One region of the Telluria sp. RT2P19 genome, then DNA from elsewhere that is predicted to be linked to it. Evidence: predicted binding sites of a transcription regulator. Region 1 holds the regulator's gene; each other region holds the start of a gene.
The links. Region 1 encodes FNR, which switches genes on or off when oxygen is low (the NO sensors DNR and NnrR bind a similar motif). Its sites were predicted from a motif close to TTGATNNNNATCAA; they were not measured.
Positions count from the first base shown of each region.

Region 2: AC56KW_RS03030 (KamA family radical SAM protein) is a predicted target of FNR. The motif match lies at 1,912-1,925, and genes of this name have one in related genera.
Region 3: oxc (oxalyl-CoA decarboxylase) is a predicted target of FNR. The motif match lies at 1,514-1,527, and genes of this name have one in related genera.
Region 4: AC56KW_RS11910 (OmpW/AlkL family protein) is a predicted target of FNR. The motif match lies at 1,811-1,824, and genes of this name have one in related genera.

Region 1 is NZ_JCASIL010000003.1:430,687-434,348, forward strand. Features, by position in the region: gene cydB (cytochrome d ubiquinol oxidase subunit II) at 1-332, opposite strand, end outside; gene AC56KW_RS06195 (cytochrome ubiquinol oxidase subunit I) at 335-1,804, opposite strand; gene fnr (fumarate/nitrate reduction transcriptional regulator Fnr) at 2,029-2,790, shown strand; gene AC56KW_RS06205 (helix-turn-helix transcriptional regulator) at 2,796-3,554, shown strand; gene AC56KW_RS06210 (DMT family transporter) at 3,616-3,662, shown strand, end outside.
Region 2 is NZ_JCASIL010000002.1:192,809-196,470, forward strand. Features, by position in the region: gene AC56KW_RS03025 (MFS transporter) at 1-440, opposite strand, end outside; gene AC56KW_RS03030 (KamA family radical SAM protein) at 437-1,831, opposite strand; gene AC56KW_RS03035 (cache domain-containing protein) at 2,117-2,572, shown strand; gene AC56KW_RS03040 (methyl-accepting chemotaxis protein) at 2,631-3,662, shown strand, end outside.
Region 3 is NZ_JCASIL010000001.1:399,073-402,734, reverse strand. Features, by position in the region: gene oxc (oxalyl-CoA decarboxylase) at 1-1,427, opposite strand, end outside; gene AC56KW_RS01715 (Crp/Fnr family transcriptional regulator) at 1,571-2,179, shown strand; gene AC56KW_RS01710 (2-dehydropantoate 2-reductase) at 2,344-3,360, opposite strand; gene AC56KW_RS01705 (fumarylacetoacetate hydrolase family protein) at 3,393-3,662, opposite strand, start outside.
Region 4 is NZ_JCASIL010000008.1:43,360-47,021, forward strand. Features, by position in the region: gene AC56KW_RS11895 (peptidoglycan recognition protein family protein) at 1-338, opposite strand, end outside; gene AC56KW_RS11900 (CoA-binding protein) at 462-884, shown strand; gene AC56KW_RS11905 (glutathione peroxidase) at 955-1,539, shown strand; gene AC56KW_RS11910 (OmpW/AlkL family protein) at 1,899-2,510, shown strand; gene pabB (aminodeoxychorismate synthase component I) at 2,706-3,662, opposite strand, start outside.

The sequences.
Region 1 (3,662 bases):
TCGTGTTCCTTGGCCTTGAAGCGGAACTCGAAGGCGACGCCGCGAAACACCAGGCCGATGAGCATGAAGATCAGCGGCAGGTACAGGCCCGACAGGATGATGGCGTAGGCCACCGGGAAAGCCGCCAGCAGTCCCTCCCCTCCCAGCACCAGCCAGGTCTCGTTGCCGTCCCAGACCGGCGCGACGGAATTCATCATGGTGTCGCGGTCGCGCTTTTTCGGCGTAAACGGGAACAGCATGCCGATGCCCAGGTCGAAGCCGTCGAGCAGCACGTACATGAAGACCGCGAAGAAAATGATCAGGATCCAGATAACGGATGTGTCGATGCCCATGCTCAGCTCCGCGTCGGTTGGTCGGGGTTGCCGTCGGGGTTGTCGTCGATATTGCCCCTGATGCTGCCGTCGTTGTCGACATCGGCCGCCGACAGCGGCCGCATCGGCGTGCGCCCTTCACCCGGCCCGCCCTCGGGCGGCCGGTTCAGGACGAAGTGCTGCGGCCCCTTGTGAATCAGGCGCAGCAGGTAGACGGTGCCGGCGCCGAACACGAACAGGTAGGCCACGACGAACATCCCCAGGGTCACGCCCATCGTGGTCGCGCTGTGCGGCGACACCGCATCGGCCGTGCGCAGCACGCCGTAGATCACCCATGGCTGGCGGCCGACCTCGGTCGTGATCCAGCCGGCCAGGATGGCGACCAGGCCGGCCGGCCCCATCGCCAGGGCAAAGCGCAGGAACAGCCGCTTGCCGTAGATTCGCCCTCCACGCCTGAGCCACAGGCTCCAGGCCCCGAGCGCGATCATCAACAGGCCCAGTCCCACCATGGTGCGGAAACTCCAGAACACGATCAGGGAGTTGGGACGGTCTGCGCGCGGGAATTCCTTCAGGCCCGGGAACTGGCCGCGCAGCGTATGTGTCAGGATGATGCTGCCCAGGTAGGGTATCTCGACCGCGTAGCGGGTTTCCTCGCGCTCCATGTCGGGAATGCCGAACAGGATCAATGGCACCGCCTCGCCCGGCGTGTTTTGCCAGTGGCCCTCCATCGCCGCCAGCTTGGCCGGCTGGTGCTTGAGCGTGTTCAGGCCATGGAAATCGCCGATCACGGCCTGGACCGGCGCCACCAGCAGGATCATCCACATCGCCATCGACAGCATCTTGCGCACGTTCTTGTTGTCGCGACCGTGCAGGAGGTGCCAGGCGGCGGACGCGCCGACGATGAGGGCCGTGGCCAGGTAGGCCGCCACCACCATGTGCATCAGGCGATACGGAAAGGAGGGGTTGAAGACGATGGCCAGCCAGTCGACCGGGATCATGCGGCCGCCCTCGATGGCGTAGCCCTGGGGCGTCTGCATCCAGCTGTTGGCGCCCAGGATCCAGGTCGAGGAGATCAGCGTGCCGATGGCGACCATGCAGGTGGCAAGGAAGTGCAGTTGCGGCCCGACCCGGTTCCAGCCGAACAGCATCACGCCCAGGAAGCCGGCCTCCAGGAAGAAGGCGGTCAGCACCTCGTAGGTGAGCAGCGGGCCCATGACGCTGCCGGCGAACTCGGACAGGTAGCTCCAGTTGGTCCCGATCTGGTAGGCCATCACGATGCCCGACACCACGCCCATGCCGAAGGCGACCGCGAAGATCCTGAGCCAGAAATGGTAGAGGTCGACGTAGACCTGGCGCTTCGTCTTGAGCCAGCACGCCTCGAGCACGGCCAGATAGCTGGCCATGCCGATAGTGATCGCGGGGAAGATGATGTGAAAGGAAATCGTGAAGGCGAACTGGATGCGCGCCAGCTCCAGTGCGGTCAAGCCGAACATATGAACTCCCCCGAAGTCGAATGCACATGGTAAGCACAGCACCGACGCGCACGATTGACGATGTCATTTTTATCATTGTTGAGTCGTTTTTGAACACATGCCGATCGAATCGCAACAAAAGTTCCTTGTTTGTTCCTTATTTAGCGCAGGTTTCTGCCTTGCCCGTAGGCACGCCGTGCAAGGGGTCTATAATTCCCGGTGTACCGAATAAAGCGACCATCCCCATGAGCCAGTCCCTGTCCCGGCAGTCCGAGCCGTCCCTGAATCTCCATGCACTGAAGTCTTGCGCGCAGTGCAGCATGCACCGGCTATGCCTGCCGATGGGACTGGAAGAAGCCGAGATCGACCGCCTGGACAAGATCATCGGCCGGCGCCGCCGGCTCGAGCGCGACGAACGCCTGTACGCCGTGGGCGAGCCTTTCCGCAACCTGTACGCGGTGCGCTTCGGCCACTTCAAGACCTACCAGGTGAATGCGGCCGGGGTGGCCCAGATCACCGGCTTCCAGATGGCCGGCGAGTTGCTCGGCATGGATGCGATCAGCGGCACGCACCACTGCGACGCCGTCGCACTCGAAGACAGCGAAGTGTGCGAGATCCCGTTCGCGCGCCTGGAAGACCTGTTCGGCGAGGTGCCGACGCTGCTGCGCCACTTCCACCGCATCATGAGCCAGGAAATCACGCGCGAGCAGAACGTCATGCTGTTGCTGGGCAATATGCGTGCCGAGCAGCGTTTCGCCGTCTTCCTGGTGAACCTGTCGGCCCGCTACGCCGCGCGCGGCTACGCCGCCGACCGTTTCCAGCTGCGCATGTCGCGCGAAGACATCGGCAACTACCTTGGCCTGACCATCGAGAGCATCAGCCGCCTGCTGTCGCGCTTCAAGAAGCAGGGCTGGCTCGAAGTCGACAAGCGCGAAGTCACCCTGCTCGACCAGCCCAAGCTGAAGGCGCTGGCAGCCGGCACCGACGTGTGCAGTCCGATGGCGTAAAGACCATGATTGCGCGGCCCTCCTGCGACCTGCACTTGCGCAGCTACGATCGCGTGCACCGGGGCGACCGCCACGACTTCGCCCAGCTGGTGCTGCCGGTGCATGGAGACGTGCTGCTCGACATCGAGGAGCGGCGCGGCCGGCTCGATCCCCTGCACGGCGCGCTGGTCGCGCCCGGCGCCTGGCATGCGCAATCGAGCCAGGCCGCCAACTGTTCGCTGATCGTCGACGTCGAGCGCACCGCCTTCGGGCACGGTCCCTGGCAGGGCCTGCTGGAGCGGCCCTTCATCGCGCTGGGCCCACCCGCGCGCAAGCTGATCGAGTTCATGGGCCTCATGGCGCGCGAGGCCGCTCCGGCGCCGGCGCTGGTGCAGGGCTGGGCCCCGCTGCTGCTCGACACCCTGAGCCTTGATACGCCGCGCGCCAGCTCGCGCCTGGCCGTACTGCTGGCGCGCATCGAGTCCGCGCCCGGTCTGGACTGGAGCACCGAATCGATGGCGCGCGCCGCCAACCTGAGCGTGAGCCGCCTGCACGCCGTGTTTCGCGAAGAGCTTGGCCGAACGCCGCATGCCTGGCTGCTGGACTGCCGCCTCGATCGCGCACGCGGCCTGCTGGCCGGCACCAGCCGCAGCGTGGCCGATATCGCGCTCGCCTGCGGTTTCTCGGACCAGACCAGCCTGACGCGCGCCATGCGCCGCGCTTGCGACGCCACGCCCGCCGCCTATCGGCGCGCAAGTCGGGAGAGCGCGTCAAACCCGCAGTAGTTCCGGCCAGGACAACCGCTGCTCCAGCATCGACAATCTCCGTTCATCGAAGGAGATTCACATGCACACCACCACCGGCGCGACCGGTCTTTCCATCCTGGCCGGCGT
Region 2 (3,662 bases), on a different contig from region 1:
CAGGTGGACAAGGCCTTGACCGCCGCCATGAAGCAGCCGCCCAGGCCGCAGCCCATGACGGCGCGCGCCGCCAGCAGGCCATGAAAGGTACTGCAGTGCGCGAACAGCAGCGCGCCGCAGGACGCGAGCAGCAGCAGCGCCACCTGCACGCGGCGCGGCCCGTAGCGGTCCAGCGCCATCCCGACCGGCAGCTGGACCAGGGCGAAGGTGAAGAAGAAGGCGCTGGTGAGCAGCCCGAGCTGGCCCGGCGTGAGCGCCAGCGCGCCCACCAGGTGCGGGGCCAGCACCGCGTTCGCGTTGCGCAGCAGCGAAGACAGGAAGTGCCCCAGCGCGAACGGCAGGAACACGTAGAGGAATACCCCTACGCCGGACCGGCGCAGGGGGCCAGGCGCCGCCAGGGCGCAAGCGGGCGGCATCGCCGGACCCGGCTTGTCGCTCACGCCGCGTCGGGCTGGGCGGCGCCGCGCTCGCCCAGCGGCACCAGCGGGATCACGCGCCCGCCGGGACCGGGCAGCGGGGCGCCGCTTTCCAGCTCGAAGAAGAAGCGGTCGCGCCCGAAGGCGGGTGTCAACTGGTCGAGCCAGGTCGCATTGGCGTCGTACTTGGCGAAGAACGGGCGCCGCACCCACTCGGGATTGCGCGCCTGCAGGAACTGCAGCGCGAACAGCTTTTCGCCATTGATGGTCACCACGCCGTCGATGACGACCTTGCCGGGGAAGGCGCTCATCGACGGCCCGCGCACGGTGCGCGACAGGCCCGAAACCATCGAATACGCCTGCTGGAAGATCTCGTGGGCGCGCGCCAGCGGCAGGGCGAAGTAGTCGCGCGGGCCGGTGTCGCGCTCGACGAACATGTAATAGGGGATCGCGCCCAGGCGCACGCCGGTAGTCCACAGCTCGGCCCAGCTCTTCGGGTCTTCGTTGATGTGGCGGATCAGGGGGCCCTGCATGCGCAGGGTAGCGCCGGTGCCGACGATGCGCTTGACCGCCTGCTGGGCGATCGGCTGGCGGATCTCGACCGCGTGGTTGTAGTGGCCCATGATGGCCAGGTTCTTCCCGCTCGCCACCACCTTCTCGAACAAGCGCAGCAAGTCGTCGCTGTCCTTGTCCGACACGAAGCGCTGCGGCCAGTAGGCGACCGACTTGGTGCCGAGGCGGATGTTCTGGATGTGGGCCAGCTCGGGCGCCAGCAGCGGCTCGATGCATTCGGCGAGCGAGCGCGTATTCATGATCATCGGGTCGCCGCCGGTGATCAGGACGTCGGTTACCTCCGGATGCATCTCGAGATAGGCCACCAGCTCGCCGCATTCGCGCGCATCGAACTTCATGTCTTCCATGCCGACGAACTGCGGCCAGCGAAAGCAAAAGGTGCAATAGGCATGGCAGGTCTGGCCGGCGCTGGGAAAGAACAGCACCGTTTCCTTGTACTTGTGCTGCAGGCCCCTGAGCGGCGCATCGTTCACGCGCGGCACGTTGTGCGTCATCTGGCCGGCCGGGTGCGGGTTCATGCGCATGCGGATGGCGTGCGCCAGGCGCGCAATCGCGGCGGCGTCCTTCCTGTACAGCACCAGCTCGCGCAACTGCGCGTATTCCTGGGCCGGCAGCATGTCGCGGTGCGGGAAGGTCAGGCGGTAGATCGGATCGTCCGGCACGCGCTTCCAGTCGATCAGCTCATCCATCACATAGGCATTGGTGCGAAACGGCAGCACATGGGACACCACCTGTACGGCTTCCTGCAGCTCGGGTGTGAGCCGTTCCCATTGGCGTGAAGTGACGACGGTCTGGCGCGTGTAAGGCTTGAACTTGGAAGGCGTCGATGCAGTCGTGGCCACGAGGATTCTCCAGGGGGATGATGGGACCGGCAGCGACTTGCCGGGAAGCATTCATCTTAGGGAACGCCCATGCACAGGAATTGCCATCAATCAACCTGAGTATGCGCCGATGCCGGGCGGCGACAAACCTGCGCCGTAGTAGCCACGAATGAGGCAACGGTACAACGCGGACGGCGCTCGGTATCTGCCCTTGTGCGAACGCAATCCGGCGTGAGCGCGGCTCGCTACATTAGTACGTGCACTTGAGAAATATTCCACGGAAGACACACGAAAAGGAAGCCGCCCATGAAGATGATCGCCACTGCCGCCGCCCTGTGCCTGGGACTGGCCAGCGCCACTGCCCTGGCCAATGAGCCGACCGAGAAAGACGCCGTCGCGATGGCCGAGCGCGGCGCCGCCCTGATCAAGGCCAAGGGAAAGGCGCAGATGATGAAGCTGATTAATGCCAGGGACCCGAGTTTCGTCCAGGGCGCGCTGTATGTCGATTTGCGCGACGTCAAGACCGGCATCGTGCTGGCCCACCCTTATAACCCGTCGATCGTCGGCAAGGATTTGACCGACGTGCCGGATGCGAACGGCAAGAAGTATCGGCGCGAGATCATCGAACTGGCCGCCGCCAAGGGCAAGGGGTGGGTCGATTACCAGTACAAGAACCCGACGAGCGGCAAGATCGAGCCGAAGACCACGTATATCCTGCTGGTCGATGACGTGGTACTCGAAGCCGGCATCTACAAGAAGTAAGCCCTGCCCCGCCGCCAGCGCGCACCGTGCTGGCGGCCATTCTTGCGGAGTGATTCCCATGCTGAACAAACTGCGGATCGGCCAGAAACTGCTGCTGGCCCCGGGACTCGTGCTCGTCCTGCTGACCCTGCTCTCGGCAGCCGCCTACTACGGCATGGTGCGCCAGAACGCGTCGCTCGAACACATGGTGCAGGTGCGCGCGGCGCGCCTGCAGGCGGTGGCCGACGTCGCCGGCGAGGCGCGCTTCGCGCACGCCAACACCTACCAGTTGCTGGCCTGGGTCAACGGCAGCTTCGCCCGGAACCGGCTGGCGGCCCTGACGGCGGACATCGGGCGCAGACACGCCGCCATCGGCGACAGGCTGGGCCAGTTCGCCCACGGCGCCGAGCCGGATGAACGCGCGCCGATCGAAGCCTCGCAGGCGGCGCTCGCGCGCTACCGCAAGGCGGTCGGCGAGACGGTCGAAATGGCCTCGGTCGACCAGTCGATCGCCACCAACGCGATGCAGAAGGCCGAGCAGCAGTTCGGCGCCCTCGACGCCGAGTTGATCCGCCTGGCCCAGCTCGAGAAAAAGATGAGCGAGAACGCGCACGCCGCCGCCAAGGCGGAGTTTCGCAGCCTGGGATGGAGCATGGCCGGCCTGGTGCTGTTGTCGATCGGGTTGTCGCTGGTGGTGACGATGCTGGTGCGCCGCTCGATGCTGGCCGGGATCAACGCGATCGCGCGCACCGTCGGCGAACTGGCCGAGGGCCGGCTCGACGCGCCGCCGCTCAGGGCGCGTGGACGCGACGAGATCGACGACACCGCGCGCGCACTGGACCACACCATCGCGCGCCTGAACGCGGCCCTGCACAGCGTGATGAATGCGGTGCGCTCGATCGATACGGCGTCGCAGGAAATCGCCAGCGGCAACCTCGACCTGTCGACCCGCACCGAGATGCAGGCCGGCTCGCTCGAGCAGACCGCCAGCACCATGGAAACCCTGACCACGGCGGTCAAGGACAACGCCAGCAACGCGCGCCAGGCCTCCGAACTGGCGGCGGAAGCGGCGCAACTGGCCTCGCGCGGCGGCCAGGCGGTGCAGCAGGCG
Region 3 (3,662 bases), on a different contig from region 1:
AAGATGATCGTCGTGACCGGCAGCTCGTAGCGGCAGATCGTCTCGAGTTCCATGCCGCTGAAACCGAAGGCGCTGTCGCCCTCGATCGCGACCACCGGCTTGCCGCTGACGACGGCCGCGCCGATCGCGTAGCCCATGCCGATGCCCATGATGCCCCAGGTGCCGGAGTCGAAACGCTTGCGCGGCTGGTACTGGTCGACGATGCTGCGCGCATAGTCGAGGGTATTGGCGCCCTCGTTGACCAGGTTGATGTCCGGATGGTCCTTCAGCACGTCGCGGATGGCCCGCAGCGCGGTGTGGAAGTTCATCGGCGCCGCATCGCGGTTGAGCAGCGCCGCCATCTTGGCCGTGTTCTGCTCCTTGCGTTCGGCGATCGGGCCGAGCCATTCCGCGTCGGGCCGGGCGATGCCGGCGCCGTCGAGGCCGTCGAGCAGGGCCGCCACGCACGAGCCGATATCGCCGATCAGCGGCGCGGCGATCGCCACGTTGCTGTCGATTTCGGTCGGCGAGATATCGATCTGGACGAACTGCTTGGGTTTGCCCCAGGTCTTGCCCTTGCCATGGGCCAGCAGCCAGTTCAGGCGCGCGCCGATCAGCACCACGACGTCGGCCTCGGCCAGTACATAGGAGCGCGCCGCCGAAGCCGACTGGGCGTGGGTATCCGGCAGCAGGCCCTTGGCCATCGACATCGGCAGGTAGGGAATGCCGGTGCGCTCGACCAGCGCGCGGATGTCGTCGTCGGCCTGGGCGTAGGCGGCGCCCTTGCCGAGCAGGATCAGCGGCTTTTTCGCGCCCTTGAGCAGCGCCAGCGCGCGCTGCACCGCATCCTGGCTTGGGATCTGGCGCGGCACCGGGTCGACCACCTTGATCAGGGAGCGCTTGGCGTGGCCGGCCTCGATGGTCTGCGCCAGCAGCTGCGCCGGCAGGTCGAGATAGACGCCGCCCGGGCGGCCCGACACGGCGGCGCGAATCGCACGCGCGACGCCGACGCCGATGTCCTCGGCCTTGTTGATGCGGTAGGACGCCTTGGCGTAGGGCTTGGCCGCGTTCAGCTGATCCATTTCTTCATAGTCGCCCTGTTGCAGGTCGACGATCTCGCGTTCGCTCGACCCGGAAATCAGGATCATCGGGAAGCAGTTGGTGGTCGCATTGGCCAGTGCTGTCAGGCCGTTGAGGAAGCCCGGCGCCGAGACGGTCAGGCAAATACCCGGCTTTTGCGTCATATAGCCGGCGATCGCCGCGGCATTGCCGGCGTTCTGTTCATGACGAAAGCCGATGAAGCGCATCCCCTCGGCCTGCGCCAGGCGCGCCAGGTCGGTAATCGGAATGCCGACCAGGCCGAAAATCGTATCGATGTCGTTGTGTTTCAGCGCATCGATTACCAGGTGGAAGCCGTCGGTCACGTCTACCGATACGTGGTTAGTCATTGCTGTCTCCAGTTATTGTCGATCCGGGCAGAACGCGGTGTGTAACGCCCGCAAACCATCATAGCCAGCGCCCCTGATTTGTCTCATTGACCATGGTCAATTTTGGCCGCATGATGCGAGAATCTCGCTAAACGGCCGCGTTCATGACGACTATTGCAAATCACTCGGAACGAAACATCATTCGCCTTCAACTGAAGCAGAACGTGGTTCTCAAGGAACTGCGCGACAGCGAAATGGCGGCGCTGGAACCTTATTTGACGATCGAGAATCACCAGAAGGGCGACTTGCTGATGAACCAGGGCGTGCAAGAGATGTCGCAGTACTTCATCCTGGACGGCATCCTCAAGCGCCAGGTCTCCAACCAGGAAGCGAAAGAAATGATCCTGCGCTTCTCGGCGGAACGCGATATCGAAACCAGCTACGCCGCCTGGTGCCTGAAGATGCCGACGCCATTCAGCATCGCCTGCGTCACCAAGGTGCGGGTGGCGCGCATGCCGCTGCCGCAGTGGGTCGACTACATGCGCAGTCACAGCACCGTGAAGCAGGCGTTCGAGTACGAGGTCATGAACCTGATGAGCGGCATCATGGCGCACACCATCACGCTGCATCTGCTCGATGCGCCGGGCCGGGTGCACCGCTTCATGCGCAAGCACCCCGACCTGTTCGAACGGCTGCCGAAGAAGGAACTGGCGGCATACCTGAACCTGTCGCCAGAGACGCTGAGCCGCCTGAAGAATCGGGGGAAGATCTGAAGGGCTGACGAAGTAGCCATGTTCGCCGGCGCCAGCACGTCGCCCCGCGAAGGCGGGGGCCCAGGCTTGCAAGCGTCGCGGTAACGCAGGCAGACCGGGCCGCCGCCTCGCGCGGGGGCGGCGGTGGTTTTCATGCGAAACCGGTTGCGTGTCGCTACACCCGTTCAGGCCGTGGCCAGCCGCTGCAGCCGCACCCCGCCGCGTTCCTCGGTCATGGTCTGCTCCAGCAGCTTCACCAGCGCATAGGCCGAATCGATATGCGGCGTTGGCGTGTCGGTCATGCGCGCCAGCTCGATCACCGAACCGACCAGGGCGTCGATTTCCGGTCCCCGGCCCGCCTCCACGTCCTGCAGCATCGAGGTCTTGTGCTTGCCGATCTTTTCGGCGCCCTCGATGCGCCGGTCCAGCGTGACCCTGAACGTGATGCCCAGCTTGCTGGCGACCGCTTCCGCCTCGCGCATCATGGCCGCGGCCAGCTCGCGCGTGAGCGGATACTGGCAGATGTCGACCAGGGTCGAATGCGCCAGTGCGCTGATCGGGTTGAAGCTGACGTTGCCCCACAGCTTGAGCCAGATCTCGGCGCGGATATTGTCGAGCACCGGCGACTTGAAGCCGGCCTGCTGGAAGCAGGCCGCGACCGCCTCCACCCGCTCGCTCGACGTGCCGTCCAGCTCGCCCAGTGGAAAGCGCGCGCCTTCGATGTGCCGGATGACGCCCGGCGCCACCAGTTCGGCGGCCGGATAGACCACGCAACCGAGCACCCGCTCGGGTGGAATCCGGCGCGCAAGGACCCCACCGGCGTCGACGCTGTGCACGGTGCGCCCGTCGAATTCGCCGCCATGGCGGTGAAAGTACCAGAACGGTATGCCGTTCTGCATCGTCACCACGACGGTCCGTGGACCGAACAGCTTGCCGACCTTGGCGGACACGCCGTCGACCTGGTGCGCCTTCAGCGCCAGGATGACCAGGTCCTGCTCGCCGGCCGCATCGTAGTCGTCGGTGGCGCGCACCTGCGACGCCACCTTCTCCTCGCCGTCGATTTCGATGAGCTTGATGCCGTTCGCGCGAATTGCCTCCAGATTGGCTCCCCGCACGATGAACGTCACCTCCTCCCCCGCCAGCGCCAGCCTGGCGCCGACCAGGCCGCCGATTGCCCCTGCTCCAATTACTGCGATCTTCATGACCAGCTCCCTATCGTTTTACTCGAAACTGTCTACTCGAACCGATTGATGAGCTTTCCGATGCCGTCGATTTCTACCTCGACCGTGCTGCCCGGCCGCATCGATCCGACACCGACCGAGGTCCCGCACAGCAACAGGTCGCCCGGCTCCAGTGTCATGTCCTGGGAAATCCTGCTGACCAGCTCGGCCACCGAAAACACCATGTCGTTGATCGGGAAATCCTGGCGCACCTCGCCATTGAGCGTCGTGCGCACGACCAGCATCGCCGGGTTGAGCCCGGTGGCGATCACCGGCCCGAAGGG
Region 4 (3,662 bases), on a different contig from region 1:
GCGATGTCGCGCGCGCCGTAGATGCGGCCATCCAGGTCGATCACATAGTGGTAGGGGATGTCCAGCCAGCCCTTCTCGGCGCGCGACCAGGACTGCAGGCGGCGCAGGTAGGCTTGCGGATCAGTGCCCGGCTTGAACGGCTCGCCCTGGTGGTGCAGCGTGATGTGGGTGATCTGGTGGCGGTGCGCCTTGGCCGCGTCGGACGGCGTGCCGCCCCAGCCGGCGACCGGCACGATGGCGCGTTCGACATCCAGCAGGGACTCGGCGCCGTGCGCACCGCCAATCGAAAAGGCCAGCGCAAGGGCGCCGGCGAAACGTGAAACAGGTCCAGGGCGCATGTCGGAATACTCGGGAAGGTAGGCAGGATGGATGAGCCGTCATCTTTCCATGTTTGACCGTGCAGCGCCAGTGCTTACAAACTGATAAGCTGGCCGCGACGATAACGACATCGAGACGCCAGCATGCGAACCATCACCCAGATCCTCCGCGACAGCAAGACCGTCGCCATCGTCGGCATGTCCGACAAGGCCGACCGCGCCAGCAACGAAGTGGGCGCCTACTTGCAGCAACACGGCTACCGCATCCTGCCCGTCAACCCCAGCTATGCCGGCCAGACCATCCACGGCGAAATGGCGTACGCCACCTTGCAGGATGCGGCCGACGCCCTCGCCAGCAGCGGCCAGCGCATCGATATCGTCGACTGCTTTCGCAAGTCCGAAGACATCGGACCGATCGCGCGCGACGCCATCGCCGTGCGCGCCAGCTGCCTGTGGATGCAGCTCGACATCGAAAACCAGGCCGCCGCCGACCTGGCGCGCGCCGCGGGGCTCGATGTCGTCATGAACCACTGCATCAAGATCGAGCACCGCAGCCTGCAAGGATAAAAAACGGATCGTTGCCGGGGTTGCCGCTTGCGCTACAATCGTCGCACTCCAATCCCGTCAATACCACGCCATGATCAAGACCATCGCCCTGCTGCTCGCCGCCACGGCCGCCGCCAGCTTCACCCAGCCAGCAAGCGCGCAGGCCGCGCCGGTCGCCGCGCTGACCAAGAGCCCGGCCGCATGCCCGGCGGTGCTCAAGCACAGCTTCAAGCGCCTGCAGGACGAAGCGCCGCAAGACCTTTGCCAGTACAGCGGCAAGGTGGTGCTGGTGGTGAACACGGCCAGCTACTGCGGCTTCACCAAGCAGTACGAAGGTCTCGAGAAAATCTACGCCAAGTACGGCGGCCGCGGCCTCGTGATCCTGGGCTTCCCGTCGAACGACTTCGGCCAGCAGGAGCCGGGCAGCGCAAAGGAAATCGCCGACCTGTGCTTCAACACCTATGGCGTCAAGTTCCCGATGTTCGCCAAGAGTTCGGTGAAGGGCCCGCAAGCCAATCCGCTGCATGCGCAGCTGATCAAGGCCACCGGCCAGGAACCGAAGTGGAACTTCACCAAGTACCTGATCGGCCGAGACGGCAAGGTGCTCGACTACTTCCCGAGCAAGGTCACGCCGGAAGATCCGCAGCTGACCGGGAAGATCGAAGCGGCGCTGTAAGCGCCGGGTGCAGGATCGGAGAGGGTGTTCCCGAACGGGTCCTGCCCGGAACGTCCTTGCACCGCGGATCGCATGTGCTCATAGAAGCCGAGCGCCTGTCCACTCTGTTCTTTGACGTCCACCGCGTGGCGTTCGGCTGCGCGAGCGCGAACGCCATCAGGGCCCGACCGGCGATGCTGCGCATGGGGCGTTCTGTCGAATGCGTATGCTCGCTCACAGATATAACCTGGGAGATAGACGTTTTATAAACCATACTAATAGCATGGTCATTTTGATGTAGATCATAGTTTGTTTTACTTCACATCAATAAGCTTACCTTCGTCGCAGATGACATGAAAACGAAGAAAGGTAAGAAAAAGATGAAAACGACGATGAAAACCATGCTGCTGGCCCTGATCGCCATGAGCGCTGCGCAAGCGATGGCCCAGGAAACCCCATGGCTGGTGCGCGCCCGCGCCGTGCACGTCGACCCGGACAACAAGTCGACGCCGATCGGTGGCGTCGGCGCGGCGGACCGCCTCGAAGTCAGCAGCAAGACCATTCCCGAACTGGACATCAGCTACTTCTTCACCCCGCACATCGCGGCCGAACTGGTCCTGACGTATCCACAGAAGCACAAGGCGCGCCTGGATGGCGCCGAGATCGGCACCTTCAAGCACCTGCCGCCGACCCTCAGCCTGCAATACCACTTCGCCCCCGGCGCGGCCATCAGTCCGTACCTCGGCGCCGGCGTGAACTACACCCGCATGTCGAGCATCAAGCTGCTCGATGGCGCCGGCGACCTGGAAAACGACAGCTGGGGCCTGGCGCTGCAGGCCGGCGTCAATCTTCGCCTGAATGAACGCTGGTCGATCAATGCCGACGTCAAGAAGCTCAACCTGCGCAGCGATGTGTATGTCGGCGGCGCCAAGGCCAGCCACCTGAAGGTCGATCCGGTCCTGGTGGGACTGGGCGTGGGCTACCGCTTCTAGGCCGATCACCCAAGCCGATCACCCAAGCCGATCACGTCCCCCGTCTTCCTGCGCGAGCTTCCAGCAAAAGCAGCGGGCAGGCAGACGGGCAGGGCGTGAACCAGGCTTCAGATCATGTTCGGCGCCAGCCGCAGCAAGACAGTGTGCAGCGCATGCGCCGGCATTGGCGCGACGACGGCGCGCTGCCGGTCGGACTCATGCAGCCGCGAGGACGGCGCGCAGCGGTCCGCGCAAGGCGTTGCAGACCACGATGTCGTCGGCTTGCTCAAGCATGGCGCGCGTGATCACGGCTTCGCGCGCATGCCATGCCGGCGCGGCGAGCATCACGGCGCGCATCACGCCCGGCAGCACGCCGGCCGATAGTGGCGGCGTGAGCCAGACGTCCTCGAAGCGCACGAACACGGTGCTGCGTCCTCCTTCGGTCAACTCGCCCCGCTCGTTGAAGAACAGCGCATCGAAGGCGCCTTGCGCCTCGGCCGCCTTCCACGCCGCGTCGTAGCGGCTGCGGATGCTGGTCTTGTGGCGCAGGAAGACGTCGCCGCTGTGTGTGAGCTCGTCGGCCAGCAGCAGCGTCACCGGTTCGTGCAAGGGCGCCAGCTCGCCCGCGGCGAGGGTCATGTCGCCGGTATGCGACACGGCCAGGCGCAAGCGGTGCAGCGCATCGGAAGGCAGCGCTTCGCTGGCTTGCAGCAGCGCCATGTGCGCCGCGCCGCGGTCGAACGCAAAACCGAAATAGGCGCACGATGCGGCCAGGCGGTCGAGATGCTGTTCGAGGTGGCGACAGCCATGCTCGCGCGAGGCGCGGACGGTTTCGAAGATCTCGAATTCGTTGTGCAGGCCGGTCAGGAAGCGCGCCTTCAACAGACACTCGGCGAATTCGGACTGCGCATCGCTGTCGTGCACGATGCCGGCGCCCACGCCCAGCTCGCCGGTTCGCAGGCCGTCTTGCACGCTGCCGTGCGGCGCGCCGCCTTGCGCGGGGCCGAGCGACAGGGTCCGGATTGGCACCGACAGGCAGAAGTCGCCATAGCCGCGGCCCGGCGGCGCCGGATCGAACCAGCCGATCGCGCCGGTATAGATGCCGCGCGCGTCCGGCTCGAGTTCATGGATGATCTCCATCGCGCGCCGCTTGGGGGCGCCGGTGATCGAACC